One region of the Collinsella sp. OM08-14AT genome, then DNA from elsewhere that is predicted to be linked to it. Evidence: predicted binding sites of a transcription regulator. Region 1 holds the regulator's gene; the other holds the start of a gene.

Region 1 (11,763 bases):
GCTGGCACAGCTTCAATATTTGTTGCCTCGCCTGCGTGGCATGTGGAGCCATCTCGCCAAGGAGCAGACGCGCGGCGGCATCGGCTCACGTTTTGGTCAGGGCGAAAGTCAGCTCGAGGTCGACCGTCGCCTCATTCGTAATAAGATCACTGCGCTTCGTCGTGAGCTCAAGCAGGTTGAACAGCGTCGCGATGTCCAATCCAAGAGTCGCATTGAGTCACCGGCGTTTCGCGTCGCGTTAGCCGGTTATACCAATGCCGGTAAATCGACGTTACTCAATCGTCTGACCGGCTCTACGGTACTTTCGCAGGACAAGCTGTTTGCTACGCTCGACCCGACGACGCGTTCGTATCGTCTGCCCGGCGGTCGCGGCATGACGATTACCGATACCGTCGGCTTTATTCAAAAGCTGCCCCATGGTCTGGTCGATGCCTTTAAATCGACGCTGTCCGAGGTTTTGGGTGCCGATCTAATTCTCAAAGTCGTAGATGCGTCTGACGAGGACTATGAGCGGCAGCTGGAGGCTGTCGACCGCGTGCTTGATGAGATCGGCGCCGGAGAGCGTTTAACGCTGACCGTATTCAATAAAATCGATCTTCTCGATAGCGTCGATCGATTGAGTTTCCGTCGTCGCTATCCGGAGGCCGTTCTGTTCTCGGCCCAAACGGGCGAGGGCCTCGACGATCTCGTCGACCGGATTGCTCGCGAGGCAGCTGCCACCGATGTATTGCTCTCCGCTGATATCCCGTATCGTGAGGGCGCTCTCATCACGCTGGTGCATGAGCAGGGAACCCTTCTGCATGAGGAATATCTCGAGGACGGCGTTCGCATTGTGGCGAAGTTGCCGGCTCGTATTGCACCGCGGCTCGAGCGTTATCGCACCGAGTAGACGAGCTCCAAAATGCCCAGAATGATGGGCTGATGCAGCAGATAAAAGGGGAGAGCGTGACGTCCAAGGCTGGCGAGCGCCGGCAGGGGGTTGGCGTAGGCCCAGCTAGGGACGGTCTTATCGATTCCCTGCGCTATGTGTGCGGCGAAGTATCCTGCAAGATACATAAAGATAAACGGGATGATGGGGTAGTAATCACCTGAGATAAACCCAGGGCTCGGAAATCCCAGCCACGCTAGGTAGGGGACAGGGTAGATCGTTTTGGGGATGCTCCAGGTGATTGCGAACAACATAAGGCATAGGGGCATGCCCCATCTCGCCGCTATCTTCTTAAGGACGGGATCGGTCAACGCTACGATGCCGGTGCATGCGGCCATGCAGTAGATGATGCCAAAATTAACCGAATCGTCGACTGAGACAAGTGTTGTTGCCAACCAGACAACGAGTGCTGCTAAGGCGTATTTGGCGGCACGTTTGATATTGTTGCGCGAAAGGGTGCACATCCAACCGGCGATAAACAAAAATACCCAGCTGATGCTGGCGCGCCAGATGTCTTGAAAGACTGACTGGGTAAACCAGGGTATATCCCAGCCGTACAGGTAGGCGAGATCATAGCAAGCGTGAAAACCTGCCATAGAAATCATCGTAAACCCGCGGACGGTATCAAATATGGTTATGCGTTTTTGCATTACGAGAACCGGCGCATCAAGCCGACGACTTTGCCCAGGATAACGGGATTCGTTGCATAAATAGGTTCCATGGTGTCGTTCTCGGGCTGCAAGCGCACACGCCCCTGCTCCTTGTAGAACGTCTTGACGGTCGCCGAACCATCAATCATGGCCACGACAATTTCGCCGTTCATGGCACTCTTTTGTTCACGGACGATGATGTAATCGCCATTGAAGATGCCGACATTGATCATTGAGCTCCCATGCACCTCAAGGATAAAGGAACCCTGATCAGTGGCGATTTCGGTCGGGATAGTAAACGTGTCTTCGATATTCTGCTCGGCCAGAATGGGAATCCCAGCCGCGACGCGACCAACGAGCGGTAGCGAGACCGTTCCGCGAGGTGCGGTGGGCTCGTCAGATTTAGAAATTGAGACAGAGGAACCATCCTCGTTAAAGAGTTCCAGGGCGCGCGGTTTGGTGGCATCGCGCTTGAGTAGCCCGCGCGCCTCCAGGGCAGAGAGATGGGCGTGCACGGTGCTGGGGGAGGAAAGGCCCACGGCAGAAGCCATCTCGCGCACGCTGGGCGGATAACCCTTCTCCTGCTGATATTCCTTGATGAAGTCGTAAATTTGCTGCTGACGCTTGGTAATTTTGCGAGCCATCAGGGCATCCTCTCTACCCATGTCAAACAAATGTTCGAATTTTGCTTGACAGGAACAACTGTTCGAAGATAATAATAACCGAACATTCGTTCTCGCGCTAGACATTTTTGTCCGCGCGGCTTGATAAAACTGTTCTCAGCAAAACACGCGAGAGGAGAACATGATGAACGTAACGAATATGGTCCAGGGAAACCTCGCCCTTAAGCTCGAGACGCCTGCAGAACCCACTTTTACGGTTGTTCAGGGTGGCCGCTCCGGCTTTCAGCCTTTGACCGTAAAGCCTGCGCGCAATCAGCAGGCTGTAGTCGCGCCGGCCCGCGTTGCCCCGAAGGTTCCGACGATTGTCGCCGTCGCCGTTGCGCTTACGCTCTTCTTTGTCCTCGCTATGTCGGTCTTTAGCGCTCGTCACGCCGCGTATGCCGAGTCCGTTTCCAACATTACCTACGAGACCATTCGCGTTCAGCCTGGCGATTCTCTTTGGTCGCTTGCCGAGGAATATCCAATCGAAGGCCTTTCCACGCAAGAGACTTCCGACATGATCCGTAGCGTCAATCATCTGGAGCATGGTTCGCTCGCCGCCGGTGCGCATCTTAAGGTTCCTGATCGTTCGTAATCATTATCGCGCTGCGCATGGTACCCTTGTTATCGTTTAAGAGGAGGTACCATGCGCTGTCCCAAATGCGGCAAGGCACATACCCGCGTCGTTGATTCCCGTATGCAGGAGTCAAATAACACCATTAAGCGTCGCCGCGAATGTTGCTCGTGTAACTACCGCTTTACAACGTTCGAGCGATGCGAGGACCCTATCGAGGTCATTAAGTCAGACGGAACCAAGCAGCGGTTCGATCGCAATAAGCTGCTCGTCGGCTTGATGCGAGCCACCATCAAGCGCGATATCGACACTAAGAAGCTCAATGAGATTATCGATGACATCGAGGTCGAGCTGCGCTCTCGCACGCTGACGGCCGTCACGTCCCATGAGTTGGGTGACATGGTGCTCAAGCGCTTGGCCAAGATCGACAAGGTTGCGTACATCCGCTTTGCCTCGGTCTACCGCGATTTCAAAGACGTCGATGAGTTTCTGCAAGAGCTCGACAAGCTAAGGTGATTCCATGTCCAACATTACCGTCAACATAAAGCGTCTCGATCCCACCGTCGAGCTTCCCAAATACGCCCATCCCACTGATGCCGGCTTGGATTTGCGCTCCAACGAGGACTGCGTCCTGAAGCCCTTCGAACGCCGTCTGGTCTCTACGGGGCTGGCCATCGCCCTGCCCGATGGCTACGCCGGCTTCGTCCAGCCCCGCAGCGGCTTGGCCATCAAGCAGGGCCTGTCTATAGTCAATACGCCGGGCCTCATCGACGCCCACTACCGAGGAGAACTCAAGGTTATCCTCATCAATCTGAATCCCTCCATTAACATTCAAATCAATAAAGGCGACCGCATAGCCCAACTCGTCATCCAAGAAGTCCCCACGGTCAACCTTATAGAAGTAGAAGAACTAGACGAAACCGACCGAGGCAAAGGAGGCTTCGGCTCCAGCGGCATCGCCTAGGGCGCTCGTATCCCTCCCGCCCGGGGCTTACCTATATCATTCCATGCTCAAACATTCTCGCGTCGCTTCGCTCGCTGCGAAACTGCGCGTGGAACGATATGTGTGAGAGGCAGGCGGGCGGTTACTCGCTTGAAACAATATTTACTTTTCTAGTAAGTCGATGCGATAAAGGGACGCCTCCTTTGTCGCATCGACTTACTGTATTTATATTTTCTGGTTCCCCTTTGCAGATTCTACTGGAGGGGAATCTGGTATAGCTGCTAGTACGTAAACGCAGCTTACCTGCGGGAGGCCCCTATATATCGTCCCACGCGCAGTTTCGCAGCGAAGCGAGAATGTTTGAGCATGGGATGATATATAGGGGCCTCCCGCAGGTAAGCGGACATTAAGACGCTACCTGATATGCGCAGGTTTTTCGCCCCAGTAGAAGCGGCAGAAGGCTCGTTTGCGCTTTTGGGGTTTGCCTACGAGCTCCATGGCGGCGATGGCTATGTCTTCGGCTGCGTGGGGGCGGCGTAGTACTTCGCCGTTGATGAGTAGGGCTTTGAGTGATTCGGGATGATCGTGCAAGTGACGTAGGGTAACGATGAGCTCTCGTGCGGTGGTGACATGCATGCTGGCGCCCATGCCGGTGAGCATGGTGGTGTTGGCCTTTTCCTGGCCATAGGACTTGCCCAGCAGGATCATCGGCAGGTGTGCGCACAGGCATTCGGTGACGGTGAGTCCGCCCGATTTGAGAATTGCCAGGTCGCAGCCGTGCATAAGCGCTGCCATATCATCGACATAGTCCAGAACCGTGACGTTTTCGAGCTTCATGGCGTCGAAGAGCGTTTTGAGGCGGGTGGCATATTCGGTGTCTTTGCCCGGCAAAAAGACAAAGTGCATGTCTTCGAAGCTGCGTAGGAAGGGGAGGGTGCGGTCCATCTCCGCGCGAAAGCGAACGTACGGTTGAGGCAAGCTGGCACCGGCCATTACCAGCACGACGGTCTTGTCGGTGGGGAGGTTGAACTTAGCTAGCTCTTCCTCGCGATCGTAATCCGTGTCGAATCCGGCGCGAATAGGAATGCCGGTAATGCGAATCTTTGTCTCGAGCACCTTGCGCGGACGCAGCGTTTCGGCCATAAATTCGTTGGCAACACAGAATAAATCGGTGTCCTTGTGGGGCCACCATCCCTCGACTTCGTAGTCGGTCGGTACGCAGATGACCGGATAATCGATACCCGTAATTACGCGGGCGCCCACGGCAACATTGGCTGCTGTGATGTGCGTTGCGACCACGGCTATGGGCCTGCGGCTACGAATATAATCGTTGAAGGCGGGGAACATAATTCTCGACCATGCCGTGCCACCACCCCAGAGCAGATGTCCCGTAAGCGTATATCGCCAGGTCAGGTCGTAAATGGGGCGCGTGGCTCCCGTAAAAGAAGCCGCGGTCTTATTGCCGTCGAATTTAATACGTCCAAAATCAAGGATATCGAGCACTTCAATCTCAACATCCTCGGGGATACCATTGGTGCCGCGGATGAGGTCGAATGCCTGCGCAATCGCATTTGCGGCGGCCTTGTGGCCCGAGCCAACCGAGGCGTGCACGATGGTCACGAGAGGTTTTTGCTGATCCAGGAGCGTGGTTTGCTCCGATTGGGGAGTGCTAAGCGTGAGCAGGGGAGCGTCGTCGCTCGTCTGCGTCTGATCCATCGATAACTCCCCTTCGACGTTGTAACACGGATTTATCATTGTAGTGCATGAGTGTCACGTTCACGTAAATTTGGGTATGAGCGCAAAGAACGACAACGTTTCGACGAGAGGACTCTTCATGATTACCGATCAGACAATCGATGTTGCGATTATCGGCGGCGGTCCCGCGGGTTATGCTGCCGCCATTTATGCGGCGCGCGCCAATCTTACGACAACCGTTCTTGAGCAGGGCATGTCCGGCGGACAGATTGCCACGAGCAACGAGATTGAGAATTATCCTGGCATTCCGCTGCTGAGCGGTGCCGAACTTGGTGAGCGGTTTCAACAGCATGCTGAAGGCCTGGGGGCTCAGGTTGAATGGAGTATGGTAACAGGCGTCGACTACGATGCCGATGCGGCTCAATTTACCATCCATCATGATATGGGTGACACAACGGCCAAGAGCGTCATTGCGTGCATGGGCGCCACACCGCGTCCTGCGGGTTTTGTTGGCGAGGACACGTATCGCGGTCGTGGCGTTTCGTATTGCGCAACATGTGACGGTATGTTCTTCCGCGGCAAGCAGGTCTTTGTTATCGGAGGCGGCAATTCAGCATGCGAGGAGGCGCTGTTCCTTTCCGACATTGCCAGCAGCGTGACCATCGTGCTGCGTCGCGATCAGTTCCGTGCACCCGAGGGCGTTGTGAATAAGGTGCTTGCAAAGGACAACATTTCAGTTAGGTACCAAACTAGTATTGTTAAGCTTTCTGGTGAAGCGATGCCCACAACCATTACGTTCAAGGACAATGCGACTGGTGAAATGCACACTGAGTCCTTTGAACCTGGCTCATTTGGCATCTTTGTCTTTACGGGGACGCAGCCGCATACCGAGCTGGTTGAGCATCTCGTCGATCTGGCTCCCGACGGCGGCATTGTCACCGACGATTCGATGGCTACCCGTACGCCCGGCTTATTCGCAGCCGGCGATATCCGTTCCAAGCGTTTACGCCAGGTTGTGACCGCCGTTTCGGACGGAGCCATAGCGGCAACCAGCTCATACGCTTTCCTACGCGGATAAGTACGATAATATATCTTATGTAAGGTTGCTATCTTTACACAAAGTGGTTGGACGGTGCATCAATGTGCTGTCCAACCACTTTTACTTGGCGACTATGTGGTATGCAAAACTAGATAACCTAGAATACAATATAGAAAACGAACGGAGGCCTCTTATGAACCACGCTAAACATGTTATCCCGATGTCCGATACGTCGGTCAGCATTAAGCCTGAGGATATTCAGCCGACGGTTCTGCCGGATGCATTTATTCAGTCCGATATGGTGGGTAAACTCAACGCGTTGAGCCTGCCACGCTATGACCAGCTGCCCAACGTAACGCTCTATCGCGATCAGGTCATTGAGTATGTTGCACTGTGGATGGAGCCGCTTTCCATTTGCGTAGAGCAGCCCGTTATAACGCCGTCGATGATCAATAACTATGTGAAGGTCGGCCTCGTTCCTGCTCCCGTTAAAAAGCAGTATGGCCGTGAGCAGATTGCGCGTCTCATCGCCATTTGTATCTTTAAGCAGGTGCTGCCCATCGCAGCGGTTCAGGCGCTCTTTAATATTCAGCGCTTGAGCTACGACGCTCCGACGGCTTTCGATTATGTTGTCGATCAGCTCGAGGCATCGATTCGTGCGGCGTTTTCTGTTGAGCAGACTCCCGTGCCCGATACCGCACATCAGGTTACGCGCGAATCGCTGCTCGTGCGCAGTGCGGTATCGTCCTTCGTTTCGAAGGCGTATCTGATGAGCTATCTCAAGTTCAATGGGTTTAATAGCTAACCGAGGTATAAGACGGGCGGGATAAAGAGCCAATGGCTCCTTATCCCGCCCGTACGTTTGTCTAGTTGGATATTATCGGCCCGACGCCACGCCCATACCGTAGCCGATAATGAGGCCGTGCATCTCGGCATAGTATGAATCTAGCCCGTTACAGGGCATGATAATCGTCTTGGAGCCGGGCCAATGCTCCGCAATGCGGCTGGCAAGCGCCTGAGCGCCCGCCTCATTCTCGACATGGTCGATAACGACCTCGCCGCCGGTAAAGCCTTCGGCCTCCATGGTGTCGACAATCTTGGTGAGCATCTTCTTTTCGCCGCGGGTGTGCCCAACGAGTTCAATTTTGCCCGCTTCGCTCGCCGTGCCCAAAATGCGGATATTGAGCTTGTTGGCAATGACGCCGGCTGCCTTAGGGATACGTCCGGCTTTGGCCAGGTTTTCGTAATTGCACAAGCTGAAGAGGATTTTGCTGTTCTGCTCAAGGCTATCGAAGTATGCGCAAGCGTCCTCGAATGAGACATCCGGATTGCTTGCAAGATAGCGGTCGAACAGCAAGAAAATGAGGTCCATTTTGCCGCCAGCTGCGCGCGAATTGACAAGATGAATATTGCGGTCCGGTTCCTCGGCAAGAACCATATCGCGAGCCGTGGCTGCTGCGTTGTAGCTGCCCGACACGCCCTCAGAGATTGGCATGCAGATGGTCTTGTCTGCCAATTTGAAGAGCTCGGCCCACTCCCCTACGCTGGGACAAGCGCTCGAAGAAGCGTTCGTCTCCGCCTGAACAGCGCAGTTGAGCTCATGAACATCGAGCGAAAGGTCATCGATGAATTCACGCTCCCCCACTCGAATTTTGAGGGGTGCGAATGCAAAGGTGGTACGGGGTGCAGTCGGTTGCCAATCGCGAAGATTGCAGCTCGAATCGGAGATAAGTGCCCAGCTCATTGAGGGTCCTTTCTAATTGTTCCTCAACAATTATAGCCGTCTTTCTCATAAATTGAACGGCTATCTAGTTTTGAATACTAGATAGCCGTTCTGTTCATAAGGCAAACGGTAGGCGCAAAAAGAATGGGCCTCGTGACTCAAGATCGCGAGGCCCACGTTCGTTCGCTGTAGTAATAAATTAGTAGCGTACGAAGATGTAGTTGTTGTTCATACCGGCTGCAACGGAGCTGATGATAACGCCGGTTTTGTAGTCGGAAGCATGGATCATCTGACCATTACCGATATAGATGCCGGTATGGTAGGAGTTAACCACAACATCGCCGGGTTGCGGATCGGACACACGGGTCCAACCCATGAAGGTGCCGGTGGTGCCCAGGCGGCAGTAGCGGCCCGTGAGGCAATAGCTTACAAAACCGGAGCAGTCAAAGCTGTTCGGTCCAATGCCGCCCCAGGAATAAGCGTATCCGAGCTTGCTGTAGGCGCGCGAAACAACGGTACCGCCGTCAACGGACTGGCTCGGTGCGGAAGGCGTCGGAGTCGGAGCGGGCGTCACGGGCTGCGGCGTGGGAGCAGGAGCCGGAGCGGGCGCGGGCGTGTTGCCGCCGTTGTTGGTCGTTCCGCCACCATTGTTGGTGTTCTCGGTCGTAACGGCGGTGTCGTTGCTCACCGTGGCCTTTTCGGCAGTACTGGCATTTATGCCAGCCTGCAGCGCGGCGTTGGCCTCGGCCTCGGCGGCAAGCTCGGCTTGCAGCTGAGAATCCAGGGAGTTCACGACGCTCTGGGCCTCAGCCTGCTGGGCATTGAGCTCGTCGACCTTCTTCTGCGTCGCGGCTACGTTCTTCTCCTGCTCGGTCTGCTTATCGGTGAGCTGCTGCTTAAGGTCCTTGACATCCTGAATGGTCTGGGCCTGCTTGTCGGACACCTTGCCGTAGTAGAAGAGACGGTTGAGCATGTCGCCCAGATCGTCGACGCCCGTCAAAACCTGAAGCAGGCTCAGACCGCCGGTCTTGTACTCACCGGCAACGTAGTTAGAGAGCTTGGCCTGGCCTTCGGCGATCTCTTGCTGCTTTTGCGTGATCTCGCCTGCAGTCTGATCAAGCTCCTGCGTCTGTGCGGAGAGTTCTTCATGAATTTGCTGGGTTTGCGTGCCGATCTGCTCGAGCTTGGTACGAGCAGCGGCAAGGTCGGATGCGGTATCGGCGTAGGCCGGAGCCACGAGGCCCAGGCCCAAAACACAAGCGAGGGTTGCCGTAGCAGCGCAGCGTGCCATGTTTCTGTGCGTGTTTGCTGTGCGCATGGAGCTTCCTTTCCGGTATCTAAGGGTAGCGGCTAGTCCACCGTTACCAGGCTAAAGAGCTCAATGTCCTCGTTAGAAGGCGTGAGCTTCTTGCGCGGGTTGAGAAACGCAAGCTCAAGGATACAACCGTAACCCACAAGCTTCGCGCCCATATCTCGCACCAGTTTACCTGTTGCCTCGACGGTTCCGCCCGTCGCGACCAAGTCGTCCAGAATCAACACGGTATCTTTAGAGCTGATAGCATCGGCGTGAATCTCGATAGAATCCGTTCCATACTCGAGCTCGTAGCTCTCGCTGACCGTCTTGCGCGGCAGTTTACCCGGCTTACGTGCGGGAACAAAGCCGGCACCCAGGGCGACGGCCACGGGAACGCCGACCATAAAGCCGCGGGCCTCGGGTCCTACGACCTTGGTAATGCCCATGTCGGCAAAATGCTCGGCCAGGGCATCCACCATGGCCTTCAGGGCCTCGGGATTGCCAAAGAGCGGCGTGATGTCCTTAAAGACGACTCCGGGCTCGGGATAGTCGGGGATATCGACGATATGAGATTCGAAGTCGTACATGGCGTGACCTTTCATGGATTGCCGGGTGGACGGCGGTTATTTACCCGTGTTAGCAGACGAGCTATGCGAGGGGACGAAGACCTTGGACGGCTGCACGAGCGACTCCTCGTGCGCGGCAACCGCGGGGACGCTTGCCCCATCGCTTTTGGCCTTGGTGGATTCGGAACGCGCGATCTCCTCATCGAGAGCATCGATATCGGCATCCTCGACCACGGCGTTGAGCGACTCAAAGACACGGTTCTTAAGGAGCGCGGTGTGCACACCCTCGGTCAGGTCGTGAAGCTTCTTAAACGCACGCTCGAGCTTGGCGTCGCGCTCGTCATCGGAGGTATCCATGCCGAGCATGCTCACGAGCACCTGCTCAAACATCGAGGACTCGCGGTTGGCGGAAGACACGTACTGACGCAGGTTGCGGGGCTCGATATGGAAGCGTGACAGCTCGGAGCAGTAGCGGATGATTGGAAAATCGCGACCATCGACGAGCTCACGATTCTGCGGACTCTTGATGATGCGAATGAGGTCGTTCTCGGCGAGCGAGCGGATAAACGAAATCTCGACGCCCAGCATATCGGGAATGGTCTCGATGGGATGCAGCTTTTGCTTAGTCTCCTTGGGCTCCGTCTTGAGCGGAACATCGGACAGCAAGCCCACCTCGTAGGCGAGCGTTGACAGGTCCGTGGCGTTTTCCAAGCGCTGCTTAATCACGTTGAGCGGCATGTAGCGGGTCTTCTGCAAGTGCAGAATGACCTCCAGGCGATCAACGTCCTCCTTAGAGTACTGACGGTATCCCTTAGGCGTACGATGAGGGGTAATGAGCCCCTCATCTTCTAGAAATCTAATTTTTGAGTTCGAAAGATCGGGGTATGCGCCTCGAAGAAGGTTGACGACTTGGCCGATACTCAGATAGTTGCGTTCGGCCATGCCCTACTCACCGGTTTCGATGCGCTCCGGCGTGCTCTCGTGGTAGATGAGCGTAAACGTACCGATCTGGACGGAAGAACCATCGTGCAGCGGGGCCGCGTTGACAATGGCGCCGTCGACCCAGGTGCCATTGAGCGAGCCCAGGTCCTCAATGCGAGCGCCGAGGCCCTCGCGAATAATGCGCGCGTGGCTACGCGAAACGGTCATGTCATTGAGGAAGATGCCGTTCGCAGGATCGCGGCCGATGGTGGTCACGTTGTCCTCGAGCTCAAAGGCGGCACCAGTCTGCGGACCCTTGACGATGGACAGAACGGGTGCGGTGATGCGCACGTTGGCCATGAGGTCGGGAACGGTGACGTCGCTTGAAGGCACGCGGAATACGCAGGTAGCGTCAGCAGCCTTATCATTCTGAGGCATATTGTTAACCATGTTGTCCATGACAACCCCTAACTTATCGCGGACGTGCCGCAAATAATGAACCGTACGTAATCATACCCCAACGAATCAGTCTTCGATTTCAGGGTTCAGAAAGTCGATGTCCTCGTCCTCGGGATGCGCGAGAGCCTGTTTAATGGCCACTCCGCCCTTAATGGAATAGATGACAGCCGTGAGCATGGAGAAGATCACGCCGCCGTACACAAAGAAGATGCCGAGGGGCACCGAGCTTCCGTTGAGGCCCGGGAAGGCCGTAAGGGTTGAAGGTAAAAGATGCAGGCCGTCAATAACGGGGAACCCGAGCAGCATGAG
Region 2 (4,105 bases), on a different contig from region 1:
TTGTCCGTCACGCCCGGGATAATACCAAAACGGCGCTGCAGGCACTTGGCGAACTTGTAGGTCGTCGACTCCAACGGCGTACCGTACAGCGAGAAATCGATATCGCTTTCGGCCTTCCACTCCGCGCACTTGTCGTTCATGCGCTGCATGACGGCCATGGCAAACGGCGTGCCTTCCTTCTCGGTGTGGCTGTGGCCCGTCATGTACTTGACGCACTCATACAGGCCGGCATAGCCAAGGCTGATGGTAGAGTATCCGCCCACGAGCAACTTATCGATCGTCTCGCCCTTCTTCAGACGCGCTAGGGCACCGTACTGCCAAAGAATCGGCGCGGCATCCGAAAGCGTGCCCATCAGGCGCTCATGACGGCACAGCAGAGCACGGTGGCACAGCTCAAGGCGCTCGTCGAAGATCTTCCAGAACTTGTCCATGTCCTGATGCGAGCTCAGCGCGACATCGGGCAGGTTGATGGTCACAACACCCTGGTTAAAGCGGCCATAGTACTTGGGTTTGGTCGGGTCATAGTTCAGCGCGTTGGCGACATTGTTAAAGCCGTTGCCCGAGCGGTCGGGCGTCAGGAAACTGCGACAACCCATGCAGGTGTAGCAATCGCCGTTGCCGGCGGTCTCGCCCTTCGACAGCTTGAGCTCGCGCATCTTCTTCTCGGAGATGTAATCGGGCACCATGCGCTTGGCGGTACACTTGGCAGCCAGCTGGGTCAGGTAGAAGTACGGGGAATTCTCGTGAACGTTATCGTCCTCGAGTACATAGATAAGCTTGGGGAATGCCGGGGTAATCCACACACCGGCTTCGTTCTTAACGCCCTCATAGCGTTGACGAAGCGTCTCCTCCACGATCATGGCAAGGTCGTGCTTCTCCTGGGGCGTACGGGCCTCATTGAGATACATAAAGACCGTCACGAACGGCGCCTGGCCATTGGTGGTCATAAGGGTCACGACCTGATACTGAATCGTCTGGACGCCGCGACGGATCTCGTCACGCAGACGGTCCTCAACGACCTCACGGACCTTTTCGGCAGATGCCGAAACACCGAGCTCCTCGAGCTCGCGGGCAACCTCGCCGCGAATCTTTTGACGGCTCACCTCAACAAAGGGGGCGAGATGGGTCAGCGAAATAGACTGGCCGCCGTACTGGGAAGAAGCAACCTGGGCGATAATCTGCGTCGCGATGTTGCAGGCAGTCGAGAAGCTATGCGGCTTCTCGATCAGCGTGCCCGAGATAACGGTGCCGTTCTGGAGCATATCCTCCAGGTTCACCAGGTCGCAGTTATGCATGTGCTGGGCAAAGTAGTCGGAATCGTGGAAGTGGATCAGGCCCTCGTTGTGGGCATCCACGATCTCCTGGGGCAGCAGCACGCGCTGAGTCAGGTCCTTGGAAATCTCGCCGGCCATGTAGTCGCGCTGAACGGAGTTGACGGTCGGGTTCTTGTTAGAGTTCTCCTGCTTGACCTCTTCGTTATTGCACTCGATCAACGACAGGATCTTGTCATCGGTCGTGTTCTTCTGGCGCTTCAGGCTCTGAACATAGCGATAGATGATGTAGTGGCGGGCGACCTCGTAGCAGTCGAGACGCATGATCTCGTCCTCGACCAAATCCTGGATCTCCTCGACCGAAACGGTGTGGCCCGCGTTCTCGCATGCCTCGGCGACGTTTTGCGCCGCATAAACCACCTGGCGGTCGGTTAGACGAGAGCTCTCCTCGACCTCCAAGTTTGCGGCGCGAATCGCATTGACGATCTTATCGATGTCAAAGACAACCTCGGTGCCGCTGCGCTTGATGATCTTCATCCTCTTGCCTCTTTCGCGTCGTAGTCTCATTGCGCTTCAGAGCCAAACGATGCCCGGCAGGGCTTGCCCCTGTCTTGCGGCGCCGTCGCGCAATCTGTGTTCTCGATAAACCATAGGTCCTCATGCGGACAATCCTCGCGGCCGATCAAGCGGCTCAAAGATCTATCCAAATGGGGCAAATAAGGTCCTCGTTCTCTGTCCGCCATCTATCATACGACAAAGAGGCATCTATATCCTGTATTCTTTTTTTAGTTCAAACACAACATATAGTGTTTCAGCAGGTCAAAGCAATTGGTCATTTTGCAGACGCATTAATTATGAGGGGTTCTTGGTAAGTCGGTAAAACGTTACCAACACGGCTACCTGCATGGCAGTTATAAAACCCCCTTAGTCAAGCCGCTGACAAATCCTACCAAAACCAAGCCGCTCACGCCAAAAGAATCCAAAAGATTATGCTTGACCAACATGTAGCGGTCGTGCCTTGCTGAGCCTCATGCAACCGCGGCACGAATCCTTGAAAGATATGTGTATGCAAACGGAGAAGATGAGAGTTTCCTCGGATGACTACTGAGAAGCATCCCGGAAGATCAAAAACTCGATATTAAAACTCGATATTTGGTGACGTATTTGGCGACCCATTTGGCGACCAAAACAAAACAGCCCAGAGGCTAAGCCTCTGAACTGCGAACATTTGGTGGGCGTTAGAAGATTTGAACTTCTGACCTCTTCCGTGTCAGGGAAGCGCTCTCCCCCTGAGCTAAACGCCCAAATGGAGCGGACAACGGGGCTCGAACCCGCGACCCCAACCTTGGCAAGGTTGTGCTCTACCAACTGAGCCATGTCCGCTTACGAGGATTAATCTTACGTGATGCCCGCATCCTATGCAAGAACTTTTTTTGAAAAGTTTTGCGACGCCCTCGCGAACCTCGCGAAGACATCAGCCGCCACGGAAGGTGTAGGCAAACGCAAGCTCGCCACAAGAGGCCCTTACATCTCACCGAGCATGATCCAGGCAGAGCTGTCCTGCGCGAGCCTACCGTCTACAAGCGGTGATGAGGTGAGCAGGACCCTACCCGCCGGCAGCTCCACGGGTGCTGCACCGAAGTTCGTCACACACGCCCAGCCGTTGTCGCGGCGATAGGCGATGACGCCGCCCTCAGCGCCCTCGGCGCCATCCGCAAGGCCGGTGCGCCCGTCAAGATCGAGCCACGCAAGATCGTTGGCGCACCCGCGCAGCTTGCGCCGCAGCCAGAGGGCGTCGCGATAGAACGCAAGCATCGATGCCGGGTCCGCTTCTTCCCTATCGGCAGCGTAATCGGAAAACCATGCAGGCTGTGGCAGATGGGGCGCCGCATCGGCGTCCGCCGGTGAAAACCCAAACGATCCGCCCTGCGCGGGATCGTCCGCTGCCACCCACGGCAGGGGCACACGACAGCCGTCGCGCCCCTTCTCGCGCTTCGGTCCGTGCGTATTGGTCGCAGTGGGATCTTCGAGTGCAGCCCACGGGATGTCAGCCACCTCAAAAAGGCCGAGCTCCTCACCCTGATACACGTATGCCGAGCCCGGAAGCGCCAACTCAAGCAAAAGGGCTGCCCGCGCGCGGCGCTCGCCGAGTTCACGGTCCTCGTCATAAGACGACCCGTCGCGTAAGAGCCAGTCGAGCGCAATCTGATGGTAGCGCGTCGCCTTGATTTGCGGCAGGGCATAGCGTGTCGCCACGCGCGGCACGTCGTGGTTGGAGAGTACCCAGGTCGAGGCGGAATCGGATTCGATGGCCGCCTTCAAGCCCTTCTCGATTGCAGCGTGCATGTCATCATAGGTCCAAGTGGCCTTGGCGAACTCAAAGTTGAATGTCTGGCCAAGCTCGCTGGGGCGTGCGTAGAGATACTGGCGCTCGGGCAGAACCCACGCCTCGGCAACGGCGCTGCGCGGCGGATCATAACGGTCGAACACGCGGCGCCACTCGCGATAGATCTCATGGACCTCGTTGCGGTCCCACAGCGGATGGGTGCCGTCCTCAACCATGTCATCGCCCTCGGCGAGATGCCACCGGTCGAGGTCATCGCGGTCGAGATCCTTGGCGAGACCGTGCGCCACATCAATGCGAAAGCCATCGACGCCTCGATCGCTCCAAAACGCCAGGACGTCGCAAAAGAACGCATGAACCTCGGGACACGACCAGTCAAAGTCCGGCTGCTCGGGCGTAAACATGTGCAGATACCACTGACCGTCCGCGACGCGCGTCCAGGCGGGGCCGCCAAAGTTGGCATTCCAATTGGTGGGAGGCAGCTCGCCGT

The links. The regulator NrdR, encoded in region 1, represses ribonucleotide reductase genes. The targets are predictions, from matches to a motif close to AAACACNATATATNGTGTTT.
Region 2: the regulator NrdR is predicted to act here: its motif matches at 2,064-2,083, upstream of nrdD (anaerobic ribonucleoside-triphosphate reductase).

What each region holds. Positions count from the first base shown of each region.
Region 1 is NZ_QSTE01000014.1:49,540-61,302, forward strand. It holds gene hflX (GTPase HflX) at 1-889, shown strand, start outside; gene DXC18_RS08220 (heparan-alpha-glucosaminide N-acetyltransferase) at 874-1,524, opposite strand; gene lexA (transcriptional repressor LexA) at 1,578-2,243, opposite strand; gene DXC18_RS08230 (LysM peptidoglycan-binding domain-containing protein) at 2,386-2,835, shown strand; gene nrdR (transcriptional regulator NrdR) at 2,887-3,330, shown strand; gene dut (dUTP diphosphatase) at 3,335-3,778, shown strand; gene DXC18_RS08245 (glycosyltransferase) at 4,172-5,473, opposite strand; gene DXC18_RS08250 (NAD(P)/FAD-dependent oxidoreductase) at 5,592-6,530, shown strand; gene DXC18_RS08255 (DUF1836 domain-containing protein) at 6,685-7,296, shown strand; gene DXC18_RS08260 (DegV family protein) at 7,369-8,235, opposite strand; gene DXC18_RS08265 (NlpC/P60 family protein) at 8,414-9,532, opposite strand; gene DXC18_RS08270 (adenine phosphoribosyltransferase) at 9,565-10,110, opposite strand; gene DXC18_RS08275 (MerR family transcriptional regulator) at 10,132-11,016, opposite strand; gene DXC18_RS08280 (FHA domain-containing protein) at 11,020-11,454, opposite strand; gene DXC18_RS08285 (CDP-alcohol phosphatidyltransferase family protein) at 11,521-11,763, opposite strand, start outside.
Region 2 is NZ_QSTE01000007.1:4,818-8,922, reverse strand. It holds gene nrdD (anaerobic ribonucleoside-triphosphate reductase) at 1-1,808, opposite strand, end outside; tRNA gene DXC18_RS05100 (tRNA-Val) at 2,501-2,575, opposite strand; tRNA gene DXC18_RS05095 (tRNA-Gly) at 2,579-2,654, opposite strand; gene DXC18_RS05090 (glycoside hydrolase family 13 protein) at 2,796-4,105, opposite strand, start outside.